One region of the Monashia sp. HAY1-11D genome, then DNA from elsewhere that is predicted to be linked to it. Evidence: predicted binding sites of a transcription regulator. Region 1 holds the regulator's gene; the other holds the start of a gene.
The links. Region 1 encodes HrcA, which represses chaperone genes, less so after heat shock. Its sites were predicted from a motif close to TTNGCACTCGNNNNNNNCGAGTGCNAA; they were not measured.
Positions count from the first base shown of each region.

Region 1 (6,055 bases):
GCCCTTCGGCGGGGTCGGCGCGAGCGGCAACGGCGCGTACCACGGTGAGCGGTCCGTCGAGCTCTTCTCGCACGCCAAGGCCGTGCTCGAGACCCCGACGACGCCCGACACGACCGCCGTCGTCCGCCCACCTTTCACGCCGTTCAAGCAGCGCGTCATCGACCGTGTCGTCGCGCGGGGGCGCCGCCACCGCCGGCCCTGACGTCGGCCGCCGTCTAGCATGCGACGGTCCGGAACGCGTGCATCCCGGCCCGCGTGTCGCGTGGGAATTCTGGGATTCGTGAGACGCGGTGGGCCCTGTGTCCTAGATTGCGTGGAGCATGACGGCGAGGACGGGAGACCCGGTGGCGGCGACGACACGACCCCTGCGCCCGTGGCGTCGACGCGTGGCCGTCCTCGTCGCGGCGCTCGCGACGACCCTGACGAGCGTCGGGCTGGCGGCCCCGGCCCGCTCGGCCGAGTGGATCGTCCTCTGCACGGGCTACGACCCCTGCGCGGCCGCCGGGTACCCGAACGCGGGCTACAAGGAGAACGCCGCGACGAGCTGGTGGCGCCAGTCCACCGGCCACAACTGCACCAACTACGTCGCCTACCGGCTCGTGCAGAACGGGTTGCCGAACACGAAGCCGGCGAGCCTGAGCGGTAACGCCTCGAACTGGGGCCCCTCGTTCCCCGCGCAGACGAACACGAGCCCGGCCGTCGGGTCGGTCGCGTGGTGGGACACGTCGTACTCCTCCACCGGCCACGTCGCCTACGTCGAGCAGGTCCTGTCGGCCTCGGACATCATCGTCTCCGAGGACAACTGGGGCGGGGACTTCCGCTGGCGCCGGGTGACGCTCACCGGCGGACGATGGCCCAAGGGCTTCATCCACCTCAAGGACCAGGGTCCCACGGTGGCCACCGACACCCGTGCCTGGCAGGTCTCCGCGCCGGCCAGGCTGCTCGACACCCGCACCGGGGCCGGCGCTCCCGTGGCCAAGGTGCAGGCGGGCAAGGCGGTCACGGTCCAGGTCACCGGCCGTGCGGGCGTCCCTGCGACCGGCGTCGACGCCGTCCTGCTCAACGTCAACACCACCGCCCCGGCCGCCGCCGGCTACCTCACGGCGCACGCCGACGGCACGACCCAGCCCGGCTCCCGGGCGGTCTCGTACGCCGCAGGAGGGGTGACGACCACCCTCGTGCTGAGCAAGGTCGGCACCGACGGCCGTGTCCGGTTCTACACGTCGGCGACCACGGACCTGTCGGCCGACCTCGTCGGGTGGTCGCCCACGGGCGGCTACGTCTCCGGAGGCGCCCCGACGCGGGTCCTCGACACCCGCACCGGCCTCGGCGCCCCCAAGGCCCGGCTGGCCGCCGGCGGCACGCTGACGCTGCCGCTCGCGGGCAAGGCCGGGATCCCGGCGACCGGGGCCGCCGCGGTGCTGCTCGACGTGTCCGCCGCGACCCCGACGACCGCCGGATGGCTCACCACGTGGCCCGCCGGCACGACGCGCCCTGCCGCGCCCCAGCTGCGGTACGAGGCCGCCGGCGCCGCCACGGGTCTCGTCGAGGCACGCCTCGGCACCAACGGTGCGGTGACGATCCACTCCACCGCCCAGACCGACGTCCTCGTCGACGTCGTGGGCTGGCTGCCGACCGGGGCCGACCAGGTGGCGCTCGGGCCGACGCGCATCCTGGACAGCCAGACCGGCCTCGGCTACCCCGTCGGACGGGTCGCGGCAGGGCAGGCACCCCTCGTACCCGTCGTCGGCAAGGCCGGCGTCCCCGCCTCCGGCGTCCGGGCGGCGCTCCTGACCGTCACCGTCGCGTCACCGACCGCGGCCGGGTACGTCACCGCCTATCCGAGCGGCTCGGCCGAGACGCCCTATGCGACGGTCAAGTTCGCGTCGGGTCGGACCGTGACCAACACCGTCCTCGTGCCGGTCGGACTCGACGGCTCGGTGCGGGTCAAGACCTCCGCGGCCGCCTACCTCAAGGTCGACGTCCAGGGTTACCTGCGCTGGTGACGCGGGGGTCCGGGAGCCGGCGCGGGCCGCGTCAGGCGCCGGGTTCCGTGACGAAGTCGATGAGCTCCTCCACGCTGGCGAGCAGCGCCGGCTCGAGGTCGGCGTAGCTGCGTACCGTGCCGAGGATGCGTTTCCAGGCGTTGGCGATGTCGGCCTGCGTCGAGTGGGCCCAGCCCAGCTCGGCACAGATGCCGTGCTTCCACGACGTGCCCCGCGGGATGACCGGCCACTGCTGCCAGCCGAGCCGTTCCGGCCGCACCGACTGCCACACGTCGACGTACGGGTGGCCGAGGACCTTGACGTGCCCGGACAGCCCCGGTAGCGACCGGGCCTGCTCGACGATGCGCGCCTCCTTGGTGCCGGGCACGAGGTGGTCGACGAGCACCCCGAGCCGTCGCCCGGGCCCGGGCCGGAACTCGGCGATGATCGCGGCGAGGTCGTCCACCCCGTCCATGAGCTCCACGACCACGCCCTCGACCCGCAGGTCGTCACCCCACACCTTCTCCACGAGCTCGGCGTCGTGGCGCCCCTCCACGTAGATCCGCGACCCGCTCGCGACCCGGGCGCGCGCGCCCTGCACGGCCACCGACCCGCTCGCGGTGCGCGCGGTGGCGCGGCGGGCGTCGGCGAGGGCGGCTGTCGCGGCGGCCGTCGGGGGCGTCAACGTGACCGGGCGTCCGTCGACGAGGAACCCCGGACCGAGCGGGAAGCCCTTGGTCCGGCCGCGCCGGTCCTCGAGGTGCACGACGTGCATGCCGCCCGCCTTCTCGACGCGGACGACGGCGCCCACCCAGCCGGTCTCCACCTCCTCGACGACGAGATCCGGTTCGGCGGGCATCGGCGTCGAGCGACCACCGCGGGGGGCACGCCAGTCGCCGCCGAGGACGTCGGAGCCGTATCGGTCGATCGGGGGAGGGGGCACACGGCGTCCGAGGCTAGGCCCTCCGGCCGCCGGATGCCGCCCGGCGCGCCGCTCCGGGCGGCATACGGTGGGACGGAGGTTCGGCGGTTGGTCCGACTCGACGTAGAATTGGCACTCGTTCGCCGAGAGTGCCAAGGGTCCGAGGGCTCATCGCCGGGGCCGCGCTGACGAGGCGGACGCGACGGGACGAGACCGGACGAGACCGACGAGACCACCGAGACGCGAGGAGGTCGGATGAGCGAGGAGCGCAAGCTCATGGTGCTGCGCGCCATCGTCCAGGACTACGTCCAGACGTCCGAGCCCGTCGGCAGCAAGGCGCTCGTCGACCGGCACCACCTCGGCGTCAGCGCCGCAACCGTGCGCAACGACATGGCCCAGCTCGAGGAGGAGGGCCTGATCCACGCGCCGCACACATCGGCCGGGCGCGTGCCCACCGACGCCGGCTACCGCCTGTTCGTCGACCGGCTCAGCGCTATCAAGCCCCTCGGCGCGGGCGAGCGGCGCGCCATCACCAAGTTCCTCGAGGGCGCCGTGGACCTCGACGACGTCGTCGACCGCACCGTCCGCCTCCTCGCCGGCCTGACCCGCCAGGTCGCCGTCATGCAGTACCCGTCGCTGACGCGCTCGACCGTGCGCCACGTCGAGCTCGTGCCCGTCGGTGCGACGCACGTCATGGCCGTGCTCATCGTCAACACCGGACGCGTCGAGCAGCGCGTCGTCGACGCCGGTCGCCCGCTGGCGGACGCCGACGGTGAGGTCTTCGTGGCGGCCCTGCGCACGCGCATCAACGAGGTGTCCGCCGGTGTGCCGTTCACCGTCGCCGCGACGCAGCTGCGCCGGCTCGTCGAGGAGGCCGCGGACACCGACCGCGAGGCGACCGAAGCGGTCGTGTCCGCCCTGACCGACCTGCTCGCCGAGGAGCGCGAGGAGCGCGTCGTCCTCGCCGGCCAGGCCAACCTCGCGCGCGCGGGTTCGGACTTCGCCCGCACCATCGGCCCGATCCTCGAGGCCCTCGAGGAGCACGTGACCCTGCTGCGCCTGCTCGGCCAGCTCGGCGACGACCCCGAGCTCGTGTCGGTCCGGATCGGCTCGGAGAACCCGGTCTCCGGCCTCCAGACCACCTCACTGGTCTCGATGGGGTACGGGTCGGGCACCGAGCGCATCGCGAGCCTCGGCGTCCTCGGCCCCACCCGGATGGACTACCCGACCACCATGGCGTCCGTGCGGGCCGTGGCGCGCTACGTGTCCGAGATCCTCGACGACAACCGCTCCACCTGACCCGACCACGACCGACCCTGACCCGAGCCTGAGCGACCCCACGCACCCCACGCCACCCACGACCCGACGACCGCACCCACGGAACCGAAGGAACACCCGCTTGAACGACTACTACGCCGTCCTCGACGTCTCCCGCGACGCGAGCCAGGAGGAGATCAAGAAGGCGTACCGCAGGCTCGCGCGCCGGCTGCACCCCGACGTCAACCCCGGGCCGGAGGCCGAGGAGGAGTTCAAACGGGTCTCGCAGGCCTACGACGTCCTGTCCGACCCGCAGAAGCGCCGCCAGTTCGACATGGGCTCGGACCCCTTCGCCACCGGTGGGGGCGCCGGCTACGGCGCCGGGGCGGGGTTCTCGTTCAGCGACGTCATGGACGCGTTCTTCGGCGCCGGTGCGACCGGTGCCCGCGGTCCCCGTCCGCGGGTCCAGCGCGGGCAGGACGCCCTCGTACGCCTCGACATCGACCTCGCCAAGGCCGTCTTCGGGTCCGAGGAGGAGCTTCGCCCTCGACACCGCGGTCGGCTGCAGCCGCTGCGGTGGTGACGGCGCCGAGCCGGGGACCGGCCGGCAGACCTGCCCGATCTGCCACGGTGCCGGCGAGATCCAGCAGGTGCAGCGCAGCTTCCTCGGCCAGGTGATGACCTCGCGCCCCTGCGTCAACTGCCAGGGCTTCGGCTCGACCCTGACCGACCCGTGCCACGACTGCTCCGGCGACGGCCGGGTCCGCACCCGTCGCACGCTCAAGCTCAAGGTGCCGGCCGGCGTCGACACCGGCACGCGCATCCAGCTGACCGGCGAGGGCGAGGTCGGCCCCGGCAACGGCCCCCGCGCCGACCTCTACGTCGAGGTCCGCGTGCTCAACCACGACGCGTACACCCGGCGCGGGGACGACCTGCACTGCAGCGTCGAGCTGCCCATGGCGGCGGCGGCGCTCGGGACGACGATCAAGCTGTCGACCTTCGACGGCATGCAGGACCTCGAGATCAAGGCCGGCACCCAGAGCGGTGACGTCCTCACCCTCCGCGGCCTCGGCGTCACCCACCTGCGCCACGGCGGACGCGGCGACCTGCTCGTCCACGCCACGGTCCAGACCCCGACGAAGCTGACCGAGGAGCAGCAGGACCTCCTGCGGCAGTTCGCGGCGCTCCGCGGCGAGGAGCGCCCCGAGGGTCGGCTCGCGCCCGTCAACAAGGGCCTCTTCGGCAAGCTGCGCGACGCGTTCAAGGAGAAGTGACCGGAGGCGCGGCGCCGTCCTGCTGCGGCAGGATGGCGCCGTGACGCACCAGCTCTTCCTCGGCGACCCCGACGCGGTGGCCCGCGCCGTGGCCGGCTCGAGGCTCGCCCTCACCGGCGACGAGGGTCGGCACGCGGCGACCGTCGTGCGCCTCCGGGCGGGGGAGCGGTGCTACGTCGCCGACGGCCGCGGCCGGCGAGCCCTGCTCGAGGTGACGCACGTCGACCGGTCGGAGGTGACCGGCACCGTCGTCGAGCTCGTCGACGAGCCCGCGCCGGACCCGCGCCTGGTCCTCGTCCAGGCGCTCGCCAAGGGGGACCGCGACGAGCAGGCGATCGAGGCGGCCACCGAGCTCGGCGTCGACGAGGTGGTGCCGTGGCAGGCCGAACGGTCGGTCGTCGTCTGGCGCGGCGACCGCGCCGCCAAGTCGCAGGCCAAGTGGGCCGCGGTCGTCGCCCGGGCCACCAAGCAGTCCCGGCGTGCCCGCATCCCGGTGACCGCCGGGCACGTCGGTCTGTCCGCACTCGTCGCGCGGGCCCGGGCGTCGGCCCTCGTCCTCGTGCTCCACGAGGACGCCACCGAACCGCTCGCGTGCGTCGACCTGCCGGACGGCGGGG
Region 1 is NZ_CP200320.1:3,348,069-3,354,123, forward strand. Features, by position in the region: gene AC1VM9_RS15445 (aldehyde dehydrogenase family protein) at 1-202, shown strand, start outside; gene AC1VM9_RS15450 (CHAP domain-containing protein) at 321-2,006, shown strand; gene AC1VM9_RS15455 (DUF3097 domain-containing protein) at 2,038-2,928, opposite strand; gene hrcA (heat-inducible transcriptional repressor HrcA) at 3,163-4,206, shown strand; partial or broken gene dnaJ (molecular chaperone DnaJ) at 4,307-5,438, shown strand; gene AC1VM9_RS15470 (16S rRNA (uracil(1498)-N(3))-methyltransferase) at 5,479-6,055, shown strand, end outside.

Region 2 (6,055 bases), 3.2 Mb from region 1:
GCTGTCCTCCATCTCCTGCAGGACCCGGACGTGGTCGGCGTGGCTCGGGCCGCGGTCCGGCAGCGAGACCGCTGCCGCGACACCCGCGCCGGACGCGGCGATGGCGAGCGCGGCGAAGGCGCCGAGGTAGCGGTGCCGGGTGCGTCGGCCTCGGTGCGCCGTGCGCCCGGGCAGCGCGGTGTCGGCGTGCGCCGCGAGGGCACCGAGCAGGACGGCCAGGGGCTCGCCGGGGTCGGCACCGCGCGCGCCGATGCGGTCGAGGAGCAGGTCGTCGGCGACGAGGTCGTCGATGGGGTACAGGTCGGTCATGCCACGTCACCCGCCTCGGCCTCGGCGACGAGGGTGCGCAGCTTGCCGAGCGCCCGGTGCTGGGCGACGCGGACGGCGCCGGCGGACATCCCCAGGGCGGCCGCGGTCTCGTCCGCCGAGAGCCCGACAGCGACCCGGAGGATGAGGATCTCGCGCTGCTGGGCCGGCAGCCGCTGCATGAGCTCCATCGCGACAGCGGCCTGGTCGCGCATCACGGCGACCGACTCGGGCGTCGGCGCCTCGTCGGGGCCGTCCGGCACCTCCGGCACCGGCGCCGGACCGCGCATCGCGGCACGCTGGGCGTCGGCCAGCTTGCGCGAGGTGATCGTGTAGACGAACGCCTCGAACGGCAGGCCGCGCTCCTCGTAGGTCGGCAGGGCCGTCATGACAGCCATGCACACCTCCTGGGCGACGTCCTGCGCGGTGTCCTCGGCACCGAACCGGCCGAGGCGGACACGGGCGTACTTCAGGGCCAGCTCCCGCACCCGGGCCAGCAGCAGCTCGTGGGCGCGGGGATCGCGGCCGGAGAGCGCCGCGAGGTCACGGAGGGGCCGTGCGTCCACCCGGTCCATCGCGTCGACGCCGCTCGGTGTTACGCGCGCCGACGGGGAGCGTCCCGGACCCATTGCACCTCGTTCCCCCGATGGTCGTGTGTCGTGGCCGCGAGGCCGTCGTCGTGCCCGTCCGCGCTCCTGCAGAGCGCCCTCATGGTAGTGGGTCGGACCGCGCCCGGGACGCTCGAGAGGCCGTCGCCCCGGGGGCCGCGGAGGTCCCCCGACGAGCATGCCATCTGGTTGGCAAGTCTTGAACAAGTCTTGAAGATTCTGCTCTTTAACCGTGGTCGCGGGCCCGGTTAGCGTCGATGGCGCGGCCCTGCATGGGGAAACCTCCGGCCGCCCGTTGGACCCGGCGGCCCCACCCGCCCGACCCGAAAGACGAGTTCATGGCTGAGATCACCCGCCTGCCGGGACCGGTTGCCGACCTCTGGGACTGGCAGCTCGACGGAGCGTGCCGCGGGGTCAGCCCCGACGTGTTCTTCCACCCCGAGGGCGAACGCGGTCCGCGCCGGCGCAACCGCGACGCCGAGGCCAAGGCCGTCTGCGCGGGCTGCCCCGTCGTGGAGGCCTGCCGCTCGCACGCCCTCGAGGTGCGCGAGCCCTACGGGGTCTGGGGCGGGCTGACCGAGGGTGAGCGCGAGCTGCTCTACGACACGGTGCAGGCGGCGTCCTGACGCACCGCCCCACGACAGGCGGCGTGCCGGGGCCGGCAGGACCACCGGACACACAGAACCACCGGACCTACCGGAACGCGGAGAGGGCCGCTCCCCCAGGGGAGCGGCCCTCTCTCTGTGCGTGTGAGGTCAGTGACCGTGGCCGTGGCCGTGGCCGCCGACGCCCTCCGGCTCCTCCTCGGGCTTCTCGACGACGAGCGTGTCGGTCGTCAGGATCATCGAGGCGATCGACGCGGCGTTGCGCAGCGCGGAACGCGTCACCTTGACCGGGTCGATGACGCCGGCGCCGATGAGGTCGCCGTACTCGCCGGTCGCGGCGTTGAGGCCCTGACCGATCGCCATCTCGGCCACCTTGGAGGTGACGACGTAGCCCTGCAGGCCGGCGTTCTCGGCGATCCAGCGCAGCGGCTCCTGGACCGCCTTCTTGACGATCGCGGCACCGGTGGCCTCGTCGCCGGACAGGCCGAGCCCGTCGATGACGGTCGAGGCGTGGATGAGGGCGGTGCCGCCACCGGCGACGATGCCCTCCTCGATCGCGGCACGCGTCGCGGAGATCGCGTCCTCGATGCGGTGCTTCTTCTCCTTGAGCTCGACCTCGGTGTGCGCGCCGACCTTGATGACGCAGACGCCACCGGCGAGCTTGGCGAGGCGCTCCTGGAGCTTCTCGCGGTCCCAGTCGGAGTCGGTGCGCTCGATCTCGGCCTTGATCTGGTTGACGCGGCCGACGACCTCGGACTCCTCGCCCGCACCGTCGATGATGGTCGTGTCGTCCTTGGTGATGACGACGCGGCGGGCCTGGCCGAGGACGGTCAGGTCGGCCTGGTCGAGCGAGAGCCCGACCTCGGGGGCGATGACCTGGCCGCCGGTGAGCACGGCGATGTCCTGGAGCATCGCCTTGCGGCGGTCGCCGAAGCCGGGGGCCTTGACGGCGGCGACGTTGAACGTGCCGCGGATCTTGTTGACGACGAGCGTCGAGAGGGCTTCGCCCTCGACGTCCTCGGCGATGATGAGCAGCGGCTTGCCGGACTGCACGACCTTCTCGAGGACCGGCAGGACCTCGGCGACCGCGGAGATCTTGCCCTGGTTGATGAGGACGTAGGCGTCCTCGAGGACGGTCTCCATGCGCTCGGCGTCGGTGACGAAGTACGCCGAGAGGTAGCCCTTGTCGAACTGCATGCCCTCGGTGAACTCGAGCTCGGTGGCGGTCGTCGAGGACTCCTCGACGGTGATGACGCCGTCCTTGCCGACCTTGTCGAAGGCCTCGCCGATGAGGCCGCCGAGGGTGGCGTCCTGGGCCGAGAGGGTCGCGACGGAGGCGATCTCGTCCTTGCCGTCGACGTCGCGGGCGTGCTTGAGCAGCTCGTCGTTGACGGCGCTGACGGCCTTGTCCATACCGCGCTTCAGGGCGGCCGGTGCGGCACCGGCGGTGACGTTGCGCAGGCCCTCCTTGACCATGGCCTGGGCGAGGACGGTCGCCGTCGTCGTGCCGTCACCGGCGATGTCGTTGGTCTTGGTCGCGACCTCCTTGGCGAGCTGCGCGCCGAGGTTCTCGTACGCGTCCTCGAGCTCGACCTCGCGGGCGATCGTCACACCGTCGTTGGTGATGGTGGGAGCGCCCCACTTCTTGTCGATGACGACGTTGCGGCCCTTGGGGCCGAGCGTCACCTTGACGGCGTTGGCGAGCGCGTCGACGCCGCGCTCGAGGGACTTACGGGCGGAGTCGTCGAACTCCAGCATCTTGGCCATGGTGTTCCTTCTGGCTCGGGTGTTGCGGTGGCGTTGGTGGGGCCGGGAACCGGACGCACCCCGGGAGTCCCCGGTCGGGGCTCACCGGGGTGCGGTCACGGCTGAGGGTGTCGGGTCAGCCGACGACGGCGAGCACGTCGCGCGCGGAGAGGATGAGGTACTCCTCGCCGCCGTACTTGACCTCGGTGCCGCCGTACTTGCTGTAGATGACCTTGTCGCCGACCTTGACGTCGAGCGGGACGCGCTCGGTGCCGTTGTCGTTGAAGCGGCCGGGGCCGACGGCGAGGACCTCGCCCTCCTGCGGCTTCTCCTTGGCGGTGTCGGGGATGACGAGGCCGGACGCGGTGGTCTGCTCGGCCTCGAGGGACTTGACGACGATGCGGTCCTCGAGCGGCTTGATGGAAACCGACACGGTGGTGACCTTCCCTTCGGGACAGTCGGAGTTGACTTGCGGACTGTGGGCTCTTCGAGGCTGGCCGCCGTCGCGGGGGTCGACCTCCCTCGAGGAGGGCGTTGGCACTTTCAGGCCGAGAGTGCCAGCACGAGCAAATCTAGGTTTGCCGTTAGCACTCGGTCAAGTCGAGTGCCAGAACTCGGGTGTCGTGTCCTCGGCTGGCAGGATGGCGGCATGGACCCGGCGATGGTCGACCGCCTCGCGACCGGCCAGGGTTGGGCCCTGCTCCGGTCGCTGCCGCCGTACGACGAGGCCTCCGCCCTGCACCTGCAGACCCGCCTCCGCGAGGCCGGTTACGACGCCGACCTCGTCGCCGCGGCGCTCAACCAGTCACGGCTGCGGGCCCGGGGCACGGAGAAGTTCGGCGACTTCGCGGCGGGGATGCTCTTCACCGCCGACGGGCTGGAGCAGTCCACCCGCCTCGGCGTCGCGGCCCGGCACGCCCACCGGTACGTCGCGGCGGGCCTCGAGGAGGTCTGGGACCTCGGGTGCGGGCTGGGCGCCGACGCGATGGCGTTCGCCAGCCTGGACCTGCGGGTCCGCGGGGTCGAGGCCGACGAGACCACCGCGCGGATCGCCGCGGTCAACCTCCGCCACTGGCCCGCCGCGCGCGTCGAGGTCGGCCGCGCGGAGGACGTCGCCCTGCTCGGCTCCCCCGGCGGTAGGCCCACGGTGGCCGACGCGTCGCGGGTCGGCGTGTGGCTCGACCCAGCCCGACGCGTCACCGGAGTGGCGGACGTCCGCGGCCGGACGCGTCGGGTCTTCTCCCTCGATGCCATCTCGCCCTCGTGGCAGCAGGTGCTCGCCGTGGCCGAGGCGGTCCCGGCCACGGGTGCGAAGCTGTCGCCGGGGTTCCCGCACGGGGCCCTGCCCGTCGGGGCCGAGGCCCAGTGGACCTCCTGGCACGGCGAAGTTCTCGAGTGCGCCGTGTGGTGGGGGCCGCTCGTCCAGCACCCGGGCCGGACCGCGTCGGTGAGCAGCACGACGTCGACCCACGTCGTCACCGAGGCCGACGCGGCGGCCGGGGCGGGCGTCGAGCCCGTCGCCTCGGTATCGCGCGTGGGAGCCTGGCTCTACGAGCCCGACCGGGCGGTCATCCGCGCCGACCTGACCGGTGCGCTCGTCGCCGCGACCGACGGGCGGGAGCTCGCGACGGGCGTCGGCTACGTCGGTGCCGACCATGCGGTCGACGTGCCGTGGGCCCGCCGCTTCCGGGTCGACGCCGCGATGCCGCTGTCGACCAAGCACCTCGCACGGTGGCTGCGCGACCAGGGGTTCGACCGGGTCACCATCAAGAAGCGCGGCGTCACCCTCGACGCGGACCGGCTGCGTCGGCAGCTGAAGATGACGGGGCGCGGCAAGGGCGGCTCCGAGGCGACGCTCGTCGTGACCCGGGTGGCCGGCGGCCAGGTCGCGCTCGTCGTCACCCCCGCCTGACGGCCCCGATCCCACGGGCGTCCACGCCCGGTTCGTCCGTGCCTCTGGCGCCTCCTCGTCGGTGGTCTGCCACGGACCAGGAGACCTGACGCCGACGAGGCGCCGGAGTGCGTACGAAGAGAAGACGTCCACGCGCGGCCGGAGGCGTGTCGTTGCAGATCGCGCGGGCGCCGTCCGATGCGACCGGGGAGGGAGCGCAGGGCCGAGCTCGGCGGTCGACGGACCCGTCGGCGTCAGGTGCCTGCCCGGTACCGGGCGTGAAGGGCGGTCCAGGTGGCGTCCCACTCGGGCAGGTCCTCGCCCGAGAGGTCGGCCGCGAGGCGCCGCACGTAGGTGTCCCAGCCGGCGGCGTACCCCGCGACGCGGGCGGCGTCGAGGCGGGCGTGGCGCAGCACGAGGCGCGCGCCGTCCCCGTCCGGCGTCACCGCGACCGTGACGAGGGTGGCGACCTCGCCGACCGGCCACTCCCAGACCAGGCGCGTCGGGGCCTCGCACGAGACGACGCGGCAGTGCGGGGTGTCGGCGTCGTCGAAGTGGATCGTGAAGAAGCCGCCCTCGCGCGGGTCGCCGCTGACCGGGGCGAACCACCGGGCCAGGCGGGCGGGGTCGGTGCACGCCTGCCACAGGTCGGCGGGCGTCGTCGCGTAGTGCCGGTCGAACACCACGGTCACGGTGTCGCCCGCCTGCTCGATGCGGCCCAGCACGCGGGTCAGCTCGGTCATCACGTCTCCTTCGTCGCTGCCCGCTGCCCGCGGGCCACCTCGGTGTCGAGGGCGTCGAGCCGCTGCCCCCAGAACGCGCGGACGTCGCGGCACCACTGCTCGACCTCGTCGAGCGCACCGGGCACGAGCCGGTAGACGCGCCGCTGGCCGTCCGGC
Region 2 is NZ_CP200320.1:180,011-186,065, forward strand. Features, by position in the region: gene AC1VM9_RS00745 (hypothetical protein) at 1-309, opposite strand, end outside; gene AC1VM9_RS00750 (sigma-70 family RNA polymerase sigma factor) at 306-881, opposite strand; gene AC1VM9_RS00755 (WhiB family transcriptional regulator) at 1,253-1,540, shown strand; gene groL (chaperonin GroEL) at 1,670-3,286, opposite strand; gene groES (co-chaperone GroES) at 3,402-3,698, opposite strand; gene AC1VM9_RS00770 (THUMP-like domain-containing protein) at 3,915-5,177, shown strand; gene AC1VM9_RS00775 (SRPBCC family protein) at 5,411-5,899, opposite strand; gene AC1VM9_RS00780 (ArsR/SmtB family transcription factor) at 5,899-6,055, opposite strand, start outside.
Region 2: groES (co-chaperone GroES) is a predicted target of HrcA. The motif match lies at 3,850-3,876, and genes of this name have one in related genera.